2 regions of the Rhodoferax sp. LB1P47 genome follow, and region 1 is predicted to be linked to the other one. Evidence: predicted binding sites of a transcription regulator. Region 1 holds the regulator's gene; the other holds the start of a gene.

What was found. Region 1 encodes FNR, which switches genes on or off when oxygen is low (the NO sensors DNR and NnrR bind a similar motif). Its sites were predicted from a motif close to TTGATNNNNATCAA; they were not measured.
Region 2: AC0969_RS05340 (phosphate transport regulator) is a predicted target of FNR. The motif match lies at 5,012-5,025, and genes of this name have one in related genera.

The regions. Positions count from the first base shown of each region.
Region 1 is NZ_JBWMAU010000010.1:109,947-119,070, reverse strand. Features, by position in the region: gene ccoG (cytochrome c oxidase accessory protein CcoG) at 1-878, shown strand, start outside; gene AC0969_RS12885 (FixH family protein) at 967-1,257, shown strand; gene fnr (fumarate/nitrate reduction transcriptional regulator Fnr) at 1,422-2,141, opposite strand; gene hemN (oxygen-independent coproporphyrinogen III oxidase) at 2,249-3,640, shown strand; gene AC0969_RS12870 (sulfite exporter TauE/SafE family protein) at 3,902-4,579, shown strand; gene AC0969_RS12865 (creatininase family protein) at 4,590-5,408, shown strand; gene AC0969_RS12860 (LysE/ArgO family amino acid transporter) at 5,508-6,140, opposite strand; gene AC0969_RS12855 (HTH-type transcriptional regulator ArgP) at 6,388-7,377, shown strand; gene AC0969_RS12850 (DUF2442 domain-containing protein) at 7,299-7,556, opposite strand; gene AC0969_RS12845 (DUF4160 domain-containing protein) at 7,528-7,767, opposite strand; gene AC0969_RS12840 (hypothetical protein) at 7,777-8,325, opposite strand; gene AC0969_RS12835 (hypothetical protein) at 8,654-9,124, opposite strand, start outside.
Region 2 is NZ_JBWMAU010000002.1:306,520-315,643, forward strand. Features, by position in the region: gene AC0969_RS05325 (bifunctional enoyl-CoA hydratase/phosphate acetyltransferase) at 1-437, opposite strand, end outside; gene fabI (enoyl-ACP reductase FabI) at 442-1,236, opposite strand; gene AC0969_RS05335 (PEP/pyruvate-binding domain-containing protein) at 1,272-2,984, opposite strand; gene AC0969_RS05340 (phosphate transport regulator) at 2,984-4,924, opposite strand; gene mgtA (magnesium-translocating P-type ATPase) at 5,117-7,849, opposite strand; gene AC0969_RS05350 (PHA/PHB synthase family protein) at 7,880-9,124, opposite strand, start outside.

The DNA of each region.
Region 1 (9,124 bases):
ATGCGCTGCTGCAAGAGTCGCTGGACCTGAGCTTTGGCTCGTGGGAGGTCTTTTGGGGCTTGTTCTACAGCGCCGCCACCTACGGCAACGCAGGCTTCATGCGCGAGCAGGTGTGCAAATACATGTGCCCCTACGCCCGCTTCCAGAGCGCCATGTTCGACAAGGACACGCTCATCGTCAGCTACGACACCGCCCGGGGCGAACCGCGCGGGGCCCGCTCGCGCAAGGCCGACCCTGCCACGCTGGGCCTGGGCTCGTGTGTGGACTGCACCCTGTGCGTGCAGGTCTGCCCCACCGGCATCGACATCCGCCAGGGCCTGCAATACGAGTGCATCAACTGCGCCGCCTGCGTGGACGTGTGCGATGGGGTGATGGACAAAATGGGCTACGCCCGGGGGCTGGTGCGCTTTGCCACCCAGAACGGCATCCAGGGGGGCTGGACGGCCCGCCAGATGCTGCGCCGCGTGCTGCGGCCTCGGGTGCTGGTCTACACCGTGCTGCTGTGGACGCTGATCTTGTGCCTGGGCTTCAGCCTGGCGATGCGCACGCCGCTGAAAGTAGACGTGGTGCGCGACCGCGCCGCCTTGTCACGCATTGTGGCTGGGGGCCAGCTGGAGAACGTCTACCGCCTGCAAGTGATGAACGCCACCGAGTCGCCCCAGCGCTACACCCTGGCCGCCCACGGGCTGGCCGGGCTGGCCGTGGCATCTGACCCGGTGGTGGAGGTGGGTGCGGTGCAGTCGCGCTGGGTGGCGGTGCGGCTGCACATCCCCTACGGTTCGGCCACGCCGGGTTCGCACCCGGTGGTGTTCGACATCCAGACCGCCGACGGCCAACACCGCGTTTCTGAAAAATCGACGTTCATCGTCCCCCGATAAAGGCCGCCCTATGTCCACACCGTTCACGCCCACTCGCCCCCACCCCAACCCTCCCCCGGGGGGGGAGGGAGTAACACGGGGCCCGAATATGCCCCCTCCCCCCCCGGGGGAGGGTTGGGGTGGGGGCCTGTCTGTCGCGCAACCCTGGTGGAAATTCGGCCACGTGTGGCTGGTCATCTCTGGCCCGCTGATCGTGGTGGTGGCCGGGTTGGTCACCGCCTGGATCGCCTTCAGCCAGCAAGACCCGGTGCTGGCGCAAGACTATTACCGCCAGGGTTTGAACATCAACAAAACCCTGGCCCAGCAGGGTTCGCTGGCCCCCGCCATGCAGGGCCGCAACCACGCCGCCACGCCCGCAGGCGCAGTACCAACGAAATAGTGAAAACAATGCCTAAAGGCAGAACGCACGCCCACCAAAAACACCGCAAAACCGGCTTTGCTGGGCTGCTGGTGTTGCCCCCTGCAAGGGGGGTTGGCGAAAACATGCGTTCTCGGCCCAAAGGGCCGATTCCGGGGCAGTGTGTAGCCTGGGGGTGAGCCTATTTACATGCAGACTTGGGGGTTGACGATGCGCTTTAAAGCATCGGTATCCAGGATGCGGATGTGGCGCTGTTTGACTTCCACCATCCCGTCCTCGGCAAATTTGCTGAAGGTGCGGCTCACCGTCTCCAGCTTCAGGCCCAGGTAGCTGCCGATTTCTTCGCGCGTCATGCGCAGTACCAGCTCCAGCGGCGAGAAGCCACGCGCATGCAGGCGTTGCACCAGGTTCAGCAAAAAGGCCGCCAGCCGCTCTTCGGCCCGCATGCTGCCCAGCAGCAGCATCACGCCGTGCTCGCGCACGATCTCGCGGCTCATGATTTTGTGCACATGGCGCTGCAAGGCGTTGACCTCGCGCGACAGCTCTTCGATGCGGTTAAACGGCATCTCGCAGACCTCGGCATCCTCCAGCGCCACCGCGTCGCAGGTGTGCTGCTCGTGGACGATGCCGTCCAACCCGATGATCTCGCCCGCCATCTGGAAGCCGGTGACCTGGTCACGCCCGTCTTCGGTGGTGATGGAGGTTTTGAAAAACCCGGTGCGGATGGCGTACAGCGCGGTAAACGCCTCGCCGTTGCGGAACAGCGTGGCCCCGCGTTTGACCTTGCGGCGCACGGCCACCAGGCCGTCGATGCGGTCCAGCTCGTCCTGGTTCAGGCCCAGCGGCATGCACAGCTCGCGCAGATTGCAGTTCGAGCAGGCGACTTTGATGGCAGATGGGTTCATGCGCACAGTATGGACTTTTTATAAGCAGCCATTGTCTGCATAACGATCTGCAACGGTCTTGATCCACGTCAAGGATGCGAAACAGACTTCGCGGCACATTCCAGCCCATGATCCGCACCACGCCTGAGCCTATTTCTGCCGAACTCTTACAGCGCTACGACGTGCCGGGGCCGCGCTACACCTCGTACCCCACCGCCGACCGGTTTGTGGAGGCCTTCACCGGCGACGACTACGCCCGCGCCCTGCGCCTGCGCCGAGACACCGCCACCGCGCTGCCGCTGTCGCTCTACGTCCACATTCCGTTTTGCGAATCGCTGTGCTACTACTGCGCCTGCAACAAAATCATTACCAAACGCCACGAGCGCGGCGCGCAGTACCTGCATTACCTGGAGCGCGAAATAGTCCTGCACACCGCCCAGCTGGGCGCAGGCCGGGCGGTTAGCCAGCTGCACCTGGGCGGCGGCAGCCCTACGTTTTTGAGCGATGCCGAGCTGGCCCAGCTCATGGCCCTGCTGCGCCAGCATTTCAGCCTGGCCCCTGGCGGCGAATACGCCATCGAGGTCGATCCCCGCACCGTAGACCCCACCCGGCTGGCCACCCTGGCGGCGCTGGGCTTCAACCGCCTGAGCTTTGGCGTGCAAGATTTCGATGCCGATGTGCAAAAAGCCGTGCACCGCGTGCAGCCCGCCGAGGATGTATTTGGGTTGGTGGCGGATGCACGCAGGCTGGGCTTTGGGTCCATCAACACCGACCTGATCTACGGCCTGCCGCGCCAAACCCCCACCTCGTTTGCCCGCACCCTGGCGCAGATAGTGCAGCTGCGCCCCGACCGCATCGCCCTCTACGCCTACGCCCACCTGCCCCAGCGCTTCAAGCCGCAGCGCCGCATCTTGTCCGCCGACCTGCCCAGCGCCGCCGACAAACTGGCCATGCTGTCGCAGGCGCTGGATGTGCTCATCGGTGCGGGCTACGTGTACGTGGGCATGGACCACTTCGCCCTGCCGGGCGACACCCTGGCCGTGGCCAAGCGCCAGGGGCGGCTGCACCGCAACTTCCAGGGCTACAGCACCCAGCCCGACTGCGACCTGGTGGGCCTGGGCGTGTCGGCCATTGGCCGCATCGGCCCCACCTACAGCCAGAACGCCAAAACCCTGGAGGAGTACTGCGACAAGATCGACCAGGGCCAGCTCCCCGTGGTGCGCGGCCTGGCCCTGAACCGCGACGACCTGGTGCGCCGCGCCACCATCATGGCCCTGATGTGCCAGGGCGCAGTGCAGTTTGAATCCATCGAACTGGCCTATTTGGTGGACTTCAAAGCCACCTTCGCCGCCGAGCTACAGGCCTTGCAGCCGCTGGTGCAGGCCGGCATGGTCAGCGTAGATGGCACCAGCATCCAGGTCACCGCCACCGGCTGGTTCTTCGTGCGCGCCGTGGCTATGGTGTTCGACCGCTACCTGCAAGCCGACCACAACCGCGCCCGGTTTTCGCGTGTTATTTGACTCACCCCCAGGCTACAGTGCTTCGCATCTTTCGCCACCCCCCTTGCAGGGGGCAACACCAGCAGCCTGGCAAAGCCAGTTCTGCGGTGTTCTGCGAAGGGGCATCGCTGCGCTTGCCTTGGGTAAGACCGGGGCGTTTATTTCACCCCGATATTCCTCCCTCCCCCGCAAGGGGAGGGTCGGGGTGGGGGCCGGATGTCCTGCCTTACTCCCTCTCCCGCTTGCGGGAGAAAGACAGGGCCGGTGTGAGGGCCTGACCCCATGTCCACCACCCTAGCCTGGACCGCCCTGCTCATGGGCCTGGCCGGTGGCCCGCACTGCGCCGCCATGTGTGGCGCAGCCTGCACCGGCGTGGTACGGGTGGCCGGGGCCCGCCAAGGCATGCTGCAACTGCAAGCCGGTCGCCTGCTGGGCTACACGCTGGCGGGCGCCTTGGCCGCCGCCACCGTCAACACCCTGGCCTGGCTCACTGCCCCCGCCGCTGCGCTGCGCCCGGTGTGGACGCTGTTCCACGTGGCCGTGCTGGTCTGGGGCGGCACGCTGCTGGTGCTGGCGCGGCAACCCCTGTGGGTCGATGGCCTGGGCAGCACGCTGTGGGCCAAGCTGCGGCCCCGCCTGGCCGGTCGCTCGTGGGTGTTTGTGGCCGGGGCCGCCTGGGCGCTCATGCCCTGCGGTTTGCTGTACTCGGCCCTGCTGGTCGCATCCCTCAGCGGCGGCCCGCTGGACGGTGCGTTGTGCATGGCCTTGTTTGCCCTGGGCAGCAGCATCACCCTGGTGGCCGGGCCGTGGCTCTGGCTGCGCCTGCAAGCCTGGCGCAGCCCCCAGCGTAAAGATTGGGGCATGCGCTTGGCCGGCGCATCGCTGGTGGGGGTGGCCGTGTGGGCGCTGCTGCACGACATGGACCCACGCGTGATGGAGTTCTGCCAAAGCCTGTGGTGAAATTCGCCCCATGCACGTTCAATCTCACTTCTGGGCCGACCTCACCACCCGCGACTTCGCGCAGCTCGACCCGGCCCGCACCGTCGCCGTACTGCCCGTGGCCGCCACCGAGCAACACGGCCCGCACCTGCCGCTGAGCGTGGACACCACCCTGGTCGATGGCGTTATCCATGCCGCGCTGCCGCACCTGCCTGCCGATGCGTCGGTACTGGTGCTGCCCACCCAGCAGGTCGGCTTCAGCCCCGAACATGTGCGCTTCCCCGGTACGCTCACCCTGTCCAGCGAAACCCTGATCCGCGTCTGGACCGAGCTGGGTGCCTGTGTGGCCCGCAGCGGGGTCAAAAAGCTGTTGATTTTTAACGCCCACGGCGGCCAGGTCAGCCTGATGGACATCGTGGCCCGCACCCTGCGCACCGAGCATGGCCTGCTGGTCTACAGCGCCAGCTGGTTCAACCTGCCGCTGGGCGCTGCGAACGACTTGTTCAGCCCCGAAGAACACCGCTTCGGCATCCACGCGGGCGATACCGAAACCTCGATGATGCTGGCCCTGCGCCCGCAATGGGTGCGCATGGAGCAGGCCCGCGATTTCCCATCCACCTCGCAAGACCGCGCCGCCAAGTACCCCATCCTGGGCAACGGCAAAAGCGCCAAGCTGGGCTGGCAGATGCAGGACTACAACCCCACGGGCGCGGCGGGCAATGCGGCTGCCGCCACCGTGGAAAAAGGCCAGGCCTTGGTCGATGCCTCGGGCCAGCAACTGGCGTTGCTGCTGCAAGAGATTGCCGATTTGCCGCTGTCCACGCTGGTGGACAGGCCGGACTTGGGTTGAGAATTTAAGGTCTTTTTTAAAGCATAAAAAGACCCTCTAGCGCATATTTAATATGCGCTAGTAGCTCCTATTTTTGATGTTAAAAATGAGAGCGCTTGCTTACAGCAAGCCGTAGGCCAGCATCCCCGCCGTGCCCCACATCATCAGCGCCACCAGCCCATCCAGCGCCCGCCACAGGGCCGGGGACTGCAAGCGCTGCCCCAGCCACAAGGCGCTCACCCCCAGACCCGCAAACCACACGGTAGACCCGGTGGCCGCGCCCAGGCCGAAGAAGGTGTTGCCCGGCGTGCCCCAGGCCAGCGAGGCCGTGCCGATCAGCACCAGCGTCTCCACCAGCGCGTGCGGGTTCAGCCACGCCACGGCCAACGCCGCGCCCACCGCCTGCTGGCGGCTCATGGCCGCCACCGGCTCGCCCACGGCCTGGTGCGCTGCCGACCCAGCGCGAAAGCGCCCCCAGGCCTTCCAGCCGTAGACCAGCAAAAACACCACGCCCCCGCACACCATCGCCGCCTGCACCCCGCGCGGCAGGCCGCCCAACTGCGCCAGCCCCAGCACCCCCAGCGCGATCAGCGCCACGTCCGACGCAATGCTCACCGCCACCGTCAAGCCCACATGCTGGCCGCGCAGCCCCATGCGCAGCACGTGGGCGTTTTGCGGGCCAATGGCCACGATCAGCGACAGGCTGAGCAATAAACCGGCGCTGAATGCAGGGGTAAGGAAGAGGCTGGACATGGCGGGCGCTTGAAAAGGAATGGCCCGCAGTGTCGGGCAGTTTGGCAATTGCTTAAACCCAACTAAATTAAACTTGCATCACGTAAAAATTAATTGAGTGATATGACTGCATTTTTCAGTGATCCGACCGCCAGTCACAGGCAGAACGCGCCGCCCCAGGGATACCGTGGAACTGGCTTTGCCAGGCCACTGGTATCGCCCCCTGCAAGGGGGGTGGCGAAGCGAAGCGCAGCCTGGGGGTGAGCCTTTGTTAGATGCCCGTCAACTCGAAGCCCTGGCCGCCGTGCTCGAACACGGCGGCTTCGGCCCGGCCGCCCAGGCGCTGAACCTCACCCTGGCAGCGGTATCCCTGCGCATCAAAGGCTTGGAGGCCGCTTTGGGCCAGCGCCTGCTGGTGCGCGGCAAAACCGTGCGTGCCACCCCGGCTGGGCAGGCGCTGCTGGCCCACATCAAGCAGCTGCGCCTGATGGAGTCCGATCTGCTGGGGGCCATGCCCCGCGCAAAGGGGGTGGCCAGCGCTTGGCAAACCCTGGGCGTAGCCATCAACGCCGACTCCCTGGCCAGCTGGTTCCTGCCCGGCGTGGCCGCCTGCGTGGCACAGCACCGCTTGCTGCTGGACGTGGTGATTGACGATCAGGACCACACCCACGATGCCCTCAAAAACGGCGACGTGGTCGGCTGCGTCAGCACCCTGGCCCAGCCCATGCGCGGCTGCCTGGCCGAACCGCTGGGCGTCATGCGCTACCGCTGCGTCGCCGCGCCCGCTTTGGCCGCGCAGTGCCGCACCCCGGGGGGCGCGGTGTCGGTGCACCAATTGCTGGCCATCCCCGCCATCATCTTCGACCGCAAAGACGGTCTGCAAGACGCGTTTCTAGCCCAGCACTTCGCCCTCAGCGCGCCGCAATACCCCCGGCATTTCGTGCCTGCGGTCGATGCATATGAAAGCGCACTGGAGCACGGCATGGGCTGGGGCATGGTGCCCGACCAGTTCCTGGCGCGGCGGGAAGGGCGGCTGCCGCTGGAGGAGGTGTTGCCGGGCAGTGCGGTGGAGGTGGCGCTGTATTGGCACCATTGGGAGCGGGAGCCGGTGGTGGCGCAGCGGTTGACGGTGGGGGTGCGGGAGGCGGCGCGGGGGTTGGGGGGTTCGCCTAGACGCTGTCAGCGTGCGGCCTTCGATACCAATGGAAACGCCAGCGGATCGCGAATCGACGTAACCGATAGATCGGCATCCAGTTGAGGCCAATACAAGTGGTTCAGAGAAGGCCACTCCACGTCCGTCAGTTGCTCAATCGTCGCCTTTTTGAACCAGGGAAAGTGCTCGAACGGCACCAGCAACTCCTCGGCATTCAGCAGGACCCAGAAGCCATTTTTTGAAACGTGGGTAACTTCAGCTACCGAAGTGGTGGTTCCATGCATGCTGAATCTCCTGAATGTGTGCTTCGACAATGGTTTGGGCCTCACGCAACTGCCGCCCAGACAAGCCCGTGTGGTCGGCCAGTAGAACACTGGGTGTCAACCAAAATTTCGCCTCTCCGTCAGGGTGTGTGACATGGATGTGAATGCGCGTCTCTTCTCGTGAAAAGAAGAAAAGGCGAAATTTGCCATCGCGTACAACGGTAGCCGTCACTGATCTAGCCTAGAGCTGTGAGTTACTGCTTACCCCAGTTGGGTTGTAGTTGATGCTGTGTTCTTCTTCGGGCGTGCTTGAATTGATGCTGCGAATCGTCGATGTATATCTGATTTTTGTGTCCTTATTTCGCCAGTAGTAAATACGGACGACTGCAAATTCAGACCGTGCCTCTTCCGAGTTCACTGAACTCCCATATTTTGATGAAAGCTCTAGTGCCAAGGCCCGTGTTTTCTTATCCCAGACGGCCTCGGCATTGTCGGATAGGTCGCGAGTTGATGACGGCCCGGAGTAAAACAAGCCAACGCCAACTAGTTGGCGCTTTCCGGCGGAAAGTGACACATCTAGCTTGAATGCAACCCCTAGGACCTCGTACTTTTCAAGGTACGGTGAGTCACAAGCATGACCAAGTTTTGAAGCAAAGACCGCACGGATGCCGGCGCAATCATTTCGCAGGGTGGGGCGAGGAAGCTTACGTATTACCTCGGCTTCTGGCGCTTCCCAGCGCAAGTCGCGCAAGGGTCCAGGGAGTTGAGCAAATGCCAAAGAGGTGATCATGCTCGCGCAGGAGAGCAAAGCGGTTCGTATGGATAGCATGTGAAAGATCAGTGAGATGTCTTAGGTCGATATTGCTGACTGCGACGGCTAAAGCTTGAGATGAGAAGTGTGTCCCGGCGTGCAAGTGCAAGTCATCGCGATTGAAGGGTTAGACCCATCTCGTTATACATAAGTCCGCTCGCATCGACGGCAATGAGCGATGGATGCTCGTAAGTCCTTGATTTTTATAGATGGTGGTTCAGGTCTGAAAAAATCAATCGGTGTCGTAATTTGTTGATTTGTATAGATTTTCAGACTTATGTATAACGAGATGGGTTAGACCGCTCGGTTACGAACTCTCGGTTTGAACTGGAAACGTCGAGCGAAGCCGCGCAACCAGCAAACTTGCTTCTGACGTGGAACTGAACTTCGCAATGGCCTTGAGGTTAAGGGGTTCGGCCTCAAGAAGAAGTGAAAGGGCATGGAGCTCGCGAATGAGGTTTGCATACTTGGCTCCTTGGTCGTGCGTCTTTTGCAGTTCCTTGACCATGTCTTCTGACAGCTTCTTTCGGTCATTGAAACGATTCGGATCTTTCAAGAAGCGTCTGATGGCTTCGGGAATCTCATGTGTGATTACCGAGTTTGCTGTTGTTACATGAGCCATGGCCGATTGGAAGGACTCCCATACAACCTGATTCTGAAGAAGAGAACTCACGCGGTGATGCGCGATCTGGTGAAACTTTGAGCTGTTTAGCTCAAGGAACCCTCGTTCAAGTTCTTTGAGGTCGAGATTTGGGCCTGAATCTCGATAGAACTTGCA
Region 2 (9,124 bases), on a different contig from region 1:
GGGGCCAGCACCAGGGCGCTGCCGGTGATAGCGTCGTGCCCGTGCTGGTCGGTGCAGTGGCAGTCCAGCGTGACGTGGTGGTTGCTGCTGTCCTTAGCTGTGACCGTCACGCGCACATCCAGCGTGTCGCCGATGTGTACCGGCCGCATGAAGCGCAGGCTCTGGCCCAGGTAGATGGCGCCAGGGCCGGGATACTCCGTGCCCAGCACGGTAGAGATCAGCGCCGCCCCCCACATGCCGTGGGCAATGATGCCGTGGAACTGGGTGTCTTTGGCGTAGTCTGGGTCTACATGCGCCGGGTTGACATCGCCCGACATGGCGGCAAACAGCTGGATGTCTTCGGCCAGCAGGGTGCGGGTCAGGTGGGCGGTGTCGCCGATGCTGATTTCATCGAAGGTGTGGTTCTCAATCATGTCTACGGGGGTGGGGGTGTACATGCATTTACCCCAGTACGTGGTAGCCGCCGTCCACGAACAAGATGTTGCCCGTCATGCACTGGGCCCAGTCGCTGGCCAGGCCCGCCGCCACGTTGCCTACGTCGTCGATGGTGAGCGGGCGGCGCAAAGGCGTTTCGCGCACCGCCTTTTCCAGCAGCTTGTCAAAGTCTTCAATGCCGGAGGCTGCGCGGGTCAAGAGGGGGCCGGGCGACAGCGCGTGCACCCGGATGTTTTGCCGACCCAGCTCAGACGCCAGCGCCCGCACCACCGCCTCTAGGGCGGCTTTCACCGGGCCCATCACGTTGTAATGGTCGATCACTTTTTGCCCGCCGTAGTAACTGGTGGTGATGAGCGTGCCGCCCTCGGGCATCAGCGTTTCGGCCAGCTTGGCCATGCGGATGAACGAATGGCAAGACACATCCATCGCGCGGGCAAAACCTTCGGCCGAGCAGTCTGTCACCCAGGCATGCAGATCTGGCGTGGGCGCAAAGGCCACGGCGTGCAGCGCAAAGTCGAGGTGGCCCCACTGGTCCTTCAGGGCGGCAAACACGGCCTCTAGCTGGCCCGGTTTTTCCAGGTCGCAGGGCAAGATGAGCGGGCTGTGCAGCGCCTCAGCCAGCGGGCGCACAAAGGGTTCGGCGTGTTCGTTCAGGTAGGTGATGGCCACTTCGGCCCCCAGAGCGTGCATGGCCTTGGCGCAGCCATAGGCAATGCTTTTGTCGTTGGCAATGCCCATTACCAGGCCTTTTTTGCCCACCAGGTTGTAGGGGCTGGGCAGGGGTGTGTCGGGGTGTGTCATGGTAGGAACTCCAGGGTTGTTTACGTCAAACGTACTTAGAACTTGCGCAACAGCGCCAGGCGGGCGAGCAAATCCTCCGGGTAGACCACTTCGGTTTGCGCCGCGCCGCTGTACACGCAGCCGTTGTTGCCGTCCAGCGTCAGCACATCGCCCTCGTGCAAGACGGTGCTGCCCATCTGGATGCTGCGTGTTGCATCGTCAATCTGTAGCTCGCCACAGCCCACCAGACAGACCTTGCCCAGCTGGCGGGCCACCACGGCGGCGTGCGAGGTGCGGGCCCCGCGCTGGGTGAGCAAGCCCACAGCAGATTCCAATGCGGTGAGGTCGCTGGTTTCTGCATCACGGCGCACCAGCACCACCGCCGCACCGGCGGCATGGCGGGCCACCGCCCGGGCTTGGTCCAGCGCTATCTCGCCCACCGCGACGCCACTGCTGGCGGTAGCCGCACGGGCCAAGGGCTGTAGCGGTGCGCCGCTGGGGGCCACCACGCAGGACTGGGCCAGCGCCGCACGGTCTAACCCGGCCGTGCGTTCGCGGGCGGTGTCATGGTCGATTAACTGGGCATCCAGCAGGTCCAGCGCGATACGGGCTGCGGCCTGGGGGGTACGCTTGCCGCTGCGGGTTTGCAGCATGAACAGCTGGCCCTGCTGCACGGTGAACTCAAAGTCCTGCATGTCGCCAAAGCTGGCTTCCAGCTGCTGCGCCGCCGCTTGCAAAGCGCCCCAGACCGCAGGCAGCACGGCCGCCAGTTCATCGTGCCCGTGGGCGCTGCGCCGGCCCGACACCACATCTTCGCCCTGCGCGTTGAACAAAAAGTCCACCCACAGCGCGGGTTCCCCGGTGGCCGGGTCGCGGGTAAAGCCCACACCCGCGCCCGATGCGCCACCGGCGTTGCCAAACACCATGCGCTGCACGGTCACGGCGGTGCCAATGGCATCGGCAATCTGGTTCATGCGCCGGTAAGCACACGCCTTGTCAGATTGCCAAGAGGCCAGCACCGCCTGGATGGCTCCGGCCAATTGCCGCTGCGGGTCTTGGGGAAACGGCTGGCCTGCCGCCTGTGCGTAGGCCGCCAGAAAACGCTGGGTCAGCAGGCGCAGATCGGCAAAGTCCAAATCCCGTTCATCCCGCGTGCCCACCAAGGCCCGCGTGGCCGCGTCAAACACGCCCACGGGCAGGCCTGCCACCACCTCGCCATAGGTGGCCACCAGGCGCCGGTAGGCATCCCACACCAGGCGGGGGTTGCCGGTTTGGCGCAGCACGCCGTCTACCGTGGCATCGCACAAGCCGATGTTAAGCAGCGTCTCCATCATGCCGGGCATGGACACCGGCGCGCCCGAGCGCACCGACACCAGCAGCGGGCACCGCACGCTAGCAAACACCTGCCCTGCTGCCTGCTCCAGGGCGTGCAAGCCGGGTTGCCACAGCCCGGGGCGGGCTGCCAGCGCCCGGGCGGCCGGGTCGGTGCAGTAGTGCGTACCCAGCACAAAGGCCGGTGGCACGGGCAGCCCCATCTGGGCCATGCGCAGCAAATTCCAGGCCTTGAAACCCATCGTTTGGCCCGAGGGCTGCAAGTGGCTGTCGGCCGCGTTGCCGCAGCCCACCAGATACACCTCGTCGGGCCAGGCCAGCGGCGGTGCCTCGGCGAGTGGAATCGTCGGTAGCGGAGCGGAAGGGGGCGGCAGTACCAGCGCAGGCAGTTTGGCGTGCGCACCGTGGTGTTTGTGGTGTTCGTGGCGGTGCGGCATTAATGCACCCCTGCATTGCCAAAGGCCACATCGCGCAGCGCATAGCCCGCTGTCAGCAAGTGGTCCGAGGCGAGTTCCAGCGCCACGGCCAGGTCATTCGCCAGCATCAGCGAAGGGGCATCCTGCACGGTGGCCAAAATCACCCGCCGCGCATCGCGCAGCAAGGCATCGCACTGTCGCTCGGCTTGCAGCACGCGCCACGTCACGGCCAAAAAGGCATCGTTGTCGCTGGCAAGGCTGTCTGCGCCCAAAGTCTGCGCGATGGCCAGCGCCTTCACGTAGTCTTGCGTGGCCTCCAGCACCGTGGCGGCCAGGCGGCCCAGCACTTTGCGCACCTCGGCAGTCCAGCCTTTGTGGTGGTCGTCGGCCACCAGGCTGATTAAAAAGGCGGCCTCCTCCAAGGCATCGGCCACTGCGTCCGACTGCTCGGCCAGCGCCACAATCGGCCGCCAGCGGGGCTGGCGCTGGGCTTTCTCGCGCGCCTGCATCACCAAATGGTCGGCCTTGCGTTCCCAGATTTTGGCCTGGGCCGCCAACGCTTTGGCCGCTTTGCCCGAACTTTCCACGCCGTGCGCCAGCCCGTCGCTGACTGCCTGCGCCAGCGCGTGGCAGTAGGCGGCGTGTTCGGCCAGCAGGTCGAATTCGCTGCTGCGCTGGCGCACGCGCTGGGCCAGCAGCATGCGGGTTTCGTCCACGGCCAGGGCGGGTGGCTGGCCTGCCTGCAAAACCTTGCAGGCCAGCTCCAGCACCGCCACCAAAAAACCACGGGCATCGGCGGCGCCCAGCACCTCGTCGAGCCGGTCGCCAATGCGGAAAGCGCCCTCGCCCGCTGCCTGCATGGCCGCGAAGATGGTCCGTTCACCGCCGATCTGTAGCCAGGCGCGGTGGCCCACGTCACGCCGGGCCGCCTCGGCCAGCACGGCGATGGCATCGGCCTTGCCCACAAAGGCCTGTAGCCGCTTGCGGGCGCGGTTCCAGTCGATCAGGAACACGATGCGCGAGCCTATGCCCTCCAGCGCCTGTTCCAGCGCGGCATCGCTGGCGCAGTCAAACTGGGCGGTGGACACCGAATAGGCCTCGCCGCCATTCAGCTCGGCCTGGGTGCGGGACTCCAGCGCCGACCACTGCGCGCCCAAGGGCAGCAACAGCGCCTGAAAGAACTCCAGCCGCTCGCGGTGCAGGTCGGAATAGGTCAGGCTGATGGCATGGGCGGTGACCTGCATCACCAGCACATGCGCGTCATTGGTGCCAATGTCGTTTTGCAGCAGCAGGCGCTCGCCGTCGCGGGTGGCGCTGGTGTCCAGCCCGGGGTGGTCGAACTTCAGGCCCGCCGTGCGGTTCAGCCCGCGCATAAAGGCGGCTACCCGCACGTGGTCGCCGGGCTGCAGCTCCCACACATTGGCGCCGTCAATCACTTCGGTGGCCAAGGCGCTGGAGAGCTGGTTGATCTGCTTGTGCAGGTCCATCACCAGCAGGTGCAGGCTGTCCGCCCCGCCGCGTTTGCCGTGGGTAAGCGCCTCCACCTGCTTGTCGGTCAGCCGGTCCACCGGCAACGCGGCCAGCCAGTCGAGCCAGTGCTGCACCCGTGCGGCGGGCTCTGTACCCATTGCCGCGCCGTCCAGCACCGGGCGGGCCATCGTGGCCAGGTCGTCCCTGAAGTCCTGCACCAGCTTGGGCAGATCGGGCAGCAGCAGGTCTTTGTCTACCCGCCGCGCCGCTGCGGCAAGGTCTTGCAACCACACGCCCTGCAAGCCGGCGGCGGCCATCTCGTGGGCCAGGTCGAGCGCGTCGCGCTTGGGGTGCAATGCATGCTCTGCGGCGGCCTGCAACACGGTCAGGTACACCTTGAGCCGGTCATTGGCCGCCAGTGCCGCGTGCACCCAGGTAGGGAGCATCAGTTTGTGCTGGCCGAGCGCGGCCACCGCTTGGGTTTTTTGCATGGAGTCCTTGGGTTAGCAGGGTTCAGCAACTAGTCTGGGCAGACGGTGTGTCAAAACGGTGGCAAGCGGAGCCGATGTGGATAAAGCTTGATCTAAAGCAAGCAGGCGCACTTTGGGAAATTGCTACTATAAAGATAGCTTCTTGCGCAGTAGATATATGCGCTAGAGGCATAAAACACTTGTAATTCCCCATCACTGCCAGCCAAACCGCCGGATGTAGTACCGCTTCATCCACGTTGTCAGCAGCCCATAGCCCAGCAAGATCCCCAGCAGCCAGCCGAAATAAGGCAGCGGCAGGGCCTGTAGCTTGAAGTATTCCGCCAGCGGCCCCATCGGCAAATAGATGCCCACGGCTATGGTGGCCAGTGACATCAGCAGCAGCGGCGTGGCGGCCCGGCTCTCTACAAACGGGATCTTGGGGGTGCGCAGCATGTGCACCACCAGGGTCTGCGTGAGCAGCCCCACCACAAACCAGCCCGACTGGAACAGCGTTTGCTGCGCCAAACTATTGGCCCCCAGCACCCACCACATCAGCGCAAACGTGCTGATGTCAAAAATGGAGCTGATGGGGCCAAAAAACACCATGAAGCGGCCTATGTCGGCCGGGTTCCATTGCAGCGGCTTGGCCACCAGCTCCGGGTCTACGTTGTCAAAAGGTATGCCGGTTTGCGAGATGTCGTACAGCAAATTTTGTAGCAGCAACTGAAGGGGCAGCATGGGCAGGAAGGGTAAAAAGGCACTGGCCACCAGCACCGACAGCACGTTGCCAAAGTTGGAGCTAGCCGTCATGCGGATGTACTTCAGCATGTTGCAGAAGGTGCTGCGGCCGATGACCACGCCTTCATCCAGCACCAGCAGGCTTTTTTCCAGCAGGATGATGTCGGCGGCTTCTTTGGCAATGTCTACCGCCGTATCGACCGAGATACCAATATCTGCCGCCCGCAGCGCAGGCGCGTCGTTGATGCCGTCGCCCATAAAGCCCACCACATGGCCCAGCCCGCGCAGGGCGCGCACGATGCGCTCCTTGTGCAGCGGCGTGAGCTTGGCAAACACCTGGTGCTGCTGCACCGCCTGGGCCAGGGCCGTGTCATCCATTTTTTCAACCGCTGCACCCAGCATCACGGTTCCGGCCACCAGGCCCACCTGCTTGCAGACGCGGGCGGTCACCACTGCGTTGTCGCCCGTCAGCACCAGCGTGCGGATGCCGTGGGCAGCCAGGGCTTGCAGCGCCGGGGCGGCAGAGTCTTTGGGCGGGTCTAAAAAGGCGATGTAGCCCACCAGTGTCAGCGCGGCCTCGTCGGCCACCGCGTAAACAGTCTGGCTATTCGGCAGCTCTTTCATGGCCACGGCCACCACCCGCAGGCCTTCGCCGTTGAGCCGGTGGGTGTACTGCTGCACGCGCTCCAGCATGGCGGCATCCAACGGCTGCTCTTGGGGGCCGCTGCCCTCATCCAGGCGCACATGGCTGCAAATGGCCAGCACTTCTTCCACCGCGCCTTTGCAAATCAGTTCGTGGTGCGCATCGCGCTCGGACACCACAACCGACATGCGGCGGCGCTCGAAGTCGAACGGAATCTCGTCAATCTTGCGGTAGTCCTGCTTGAGCTTGAGCTCGGTGGGCAGCTCCACATGGTCCAGTACCGCGCGGTCCAGCAGGTTCTTCAGGCCGGTCTGGTAGTAGCTGTTCAAAAAGGCGAAATTCAACACCTCTTCAGAGTTGCGGCCAAACACGTCGGTATGGCGGGCCAGGGCAATTTTGTCTTGCGTCAAGGTGCCGGTTTTGTCGGTACACAGCACATCCATCGCGCCCAGGTTCTGGATCGCATCCAGCCGCTTGACCACCACCTTTTTGCGCGACAGCAGCACCGCGCCCTTGGCCAGGGTGGAGGTGACCACCATCGGCAGCATCTCGGGGGTCAACCCCACGGCCACCGACAGGGCGAACAAAAACGCCTCCGCCCAGTTGCCCTTGGTAAAGCCGTTGACCAGCAGCACGATGGGCGTCATCACCCCGGCAAAACGGATCAGCAGCCAACTGACGCTGTTGACCCCGGCCTGGAACGCATTGGGCGCGGCATCTGTGGCCGTGACCTTGGCCGACAGCGTGCCAAAGTAGCTGCGGTTGCCGGTGGCCACCACCAGCGCCGTGGCCGTGCCCGATACCACATTGGTGCCCAGAAAGACCAGGTTGCTTTGCTCCAGCACCCCCTCGGCCGTGCCCCGGCGCTCGACAAATTTTTCGACCGGCAAGGACTCGCCCGTCATGGCCGACTGGGCGATGAACAGGTCACGGGCCGACAGCACCCGGCAGTCGGCAGGCACCATGTCGCCCGCCGACAGCACCACGATGTCGCCAGGAACGAGCTGGCGCAGGGCTATTTCCACGTGGGGTGTCGGTGTGCCCGCAGGCTGACTGCCCGTGCGGCGCAGCACGGTGGCGGTGTTGCCGACCAGCGCCTTCAGGCTCTCGGCCGCTGTGTGGGAGCGGCCTTCTTGCACAAAGCGCACCACGGTGCTGAGCACCACCATCGCGGCAATCACGGTGGTGGCTTTGGCATCGGCGCTGAGATACGACACCACGGCCAGCACGGTGAGCAACACATTAAAAGGATTTTTATAGCAACGCCACAAGTGCAGCCATGCGGGAACCGGCTTTTCATGGGCTATTTCATTCGGGCCGACCTGCTGTAGGCGCAGGGCCGCTTCCGCACCACTCAGCCCCTCGGCGCACGACTCCAGACGGGCTATGGCCGCCGCCGGGTCGTCTTGCGCCACCTGCAACAGCGCGGCGGCCATCGGCGGGGATGCCGCCTCCTGGGGGCCCGGGCGGGCCAGCGCATCGCCCAGGGGATGCCGGGAAAAATGCTGCAACCGGCCGTGGCGGCGCAAAAAATGGCTGAACCATTGGGTGAGATGGGTGTTCAAGCTGCGCCTATTGCGGTCAGGGGCTGCGGTTTATTTTTGCAACACATAGGTGCCGGGTGCCGGGCCGAGCAGCGGCAGCCCCTGCGCCTCGGCTCCCATGCTGGGCAGCGCGCCCAAGGGGCCGGAGCGGGCCTGTAGCCAGTCTGCCCACACGGGCCACCAAGATCCCTCTTGCTCGGGCGTGGCGGCCAGCCAGGTATCCGGGTCTACAAACTTGCCGTCATGCTGGCGGATCTGCACCTGGTAGCTGCGGTGCGGCACGCCCGGCGGGTTGACGATGCCCACGTTGTGCCCGCCCGATGTGAGCAAAAAGGTCAGCTCCACGTCGGTCAGCAAGTGCAGCTTGTAGACCGAGCGCCAGGGTGCCACGTGGTCGCGCACGGTGCCCACGCAAAAAATCGGGCAGCCTATATCGGTTAGCGCCACCGGCTTGCCCCGCACCGGGTAGCGGCCCCGCGCCAGGTCGTTGTGCAGGTACAGGCTGCGCAGGTATTCGGTGTGCATGCGGTAGGGCAAACGGGTGCCATCGGCGTTCCAGGCCATCACATCGCCCACCGGCGTGCGTTGGCCCATCAGGTAGTCGTGCAGCATGCGCGACCACACCAGGTCGGTCGAGCTGATCATCTGGAACGCACCGGCCATTTGCTGGTTGTCCAGGTAGCCCTTGTCCCACATGCTGTCTTCCAGCAGGGCGATCTGGCTTTCGTCGATGAACAAGGCCAGCTCACCGGGTTCGGAGAAGTCGGTCTGGGCCGCCAGCAGCGTCAGCGAGGCCAGCCGCCCATCGCCATCGCGCCCCATCGCCGCAGCGGCCATCGACAGCAGGGTGCCCCCCAGGCAGTAGCCCACTGCGTGTACTTTTTGATTGGGCAGCACGGTGCAGACCGCCTCCAGCGCGTCCACCACGCCCATGCGCAGGTAGTCGTCCATGCCCAGGTCGCGGTCGTGCGCTGTCGGGTTGGTCCACGACACCACAAACACGGTAAAGCCCTGGTCCACCAGGTATTTGACCAGCGAGTTGCCCGGCGACAGGTCCAGGATGTAGTACTTCATGATCCAGGCCGGCACGATCAAAATCGGCTCGGGGTGCACGCTGTCACCGCTGGGCGTGTACTGGATCAGCTCGATCAGCCGGTTGCGAAACACCACCTGCCCCGGCGATGTGGCCACCACCGTGCCCACGGGGTAGGCATCGGTGCCCAGCGGTGCGGCCTGTGCCCGCAGCAGTTGCATGTCGTCCTGGTAGTTTTGAAACCCCTGCCACAGGCTGGCCCC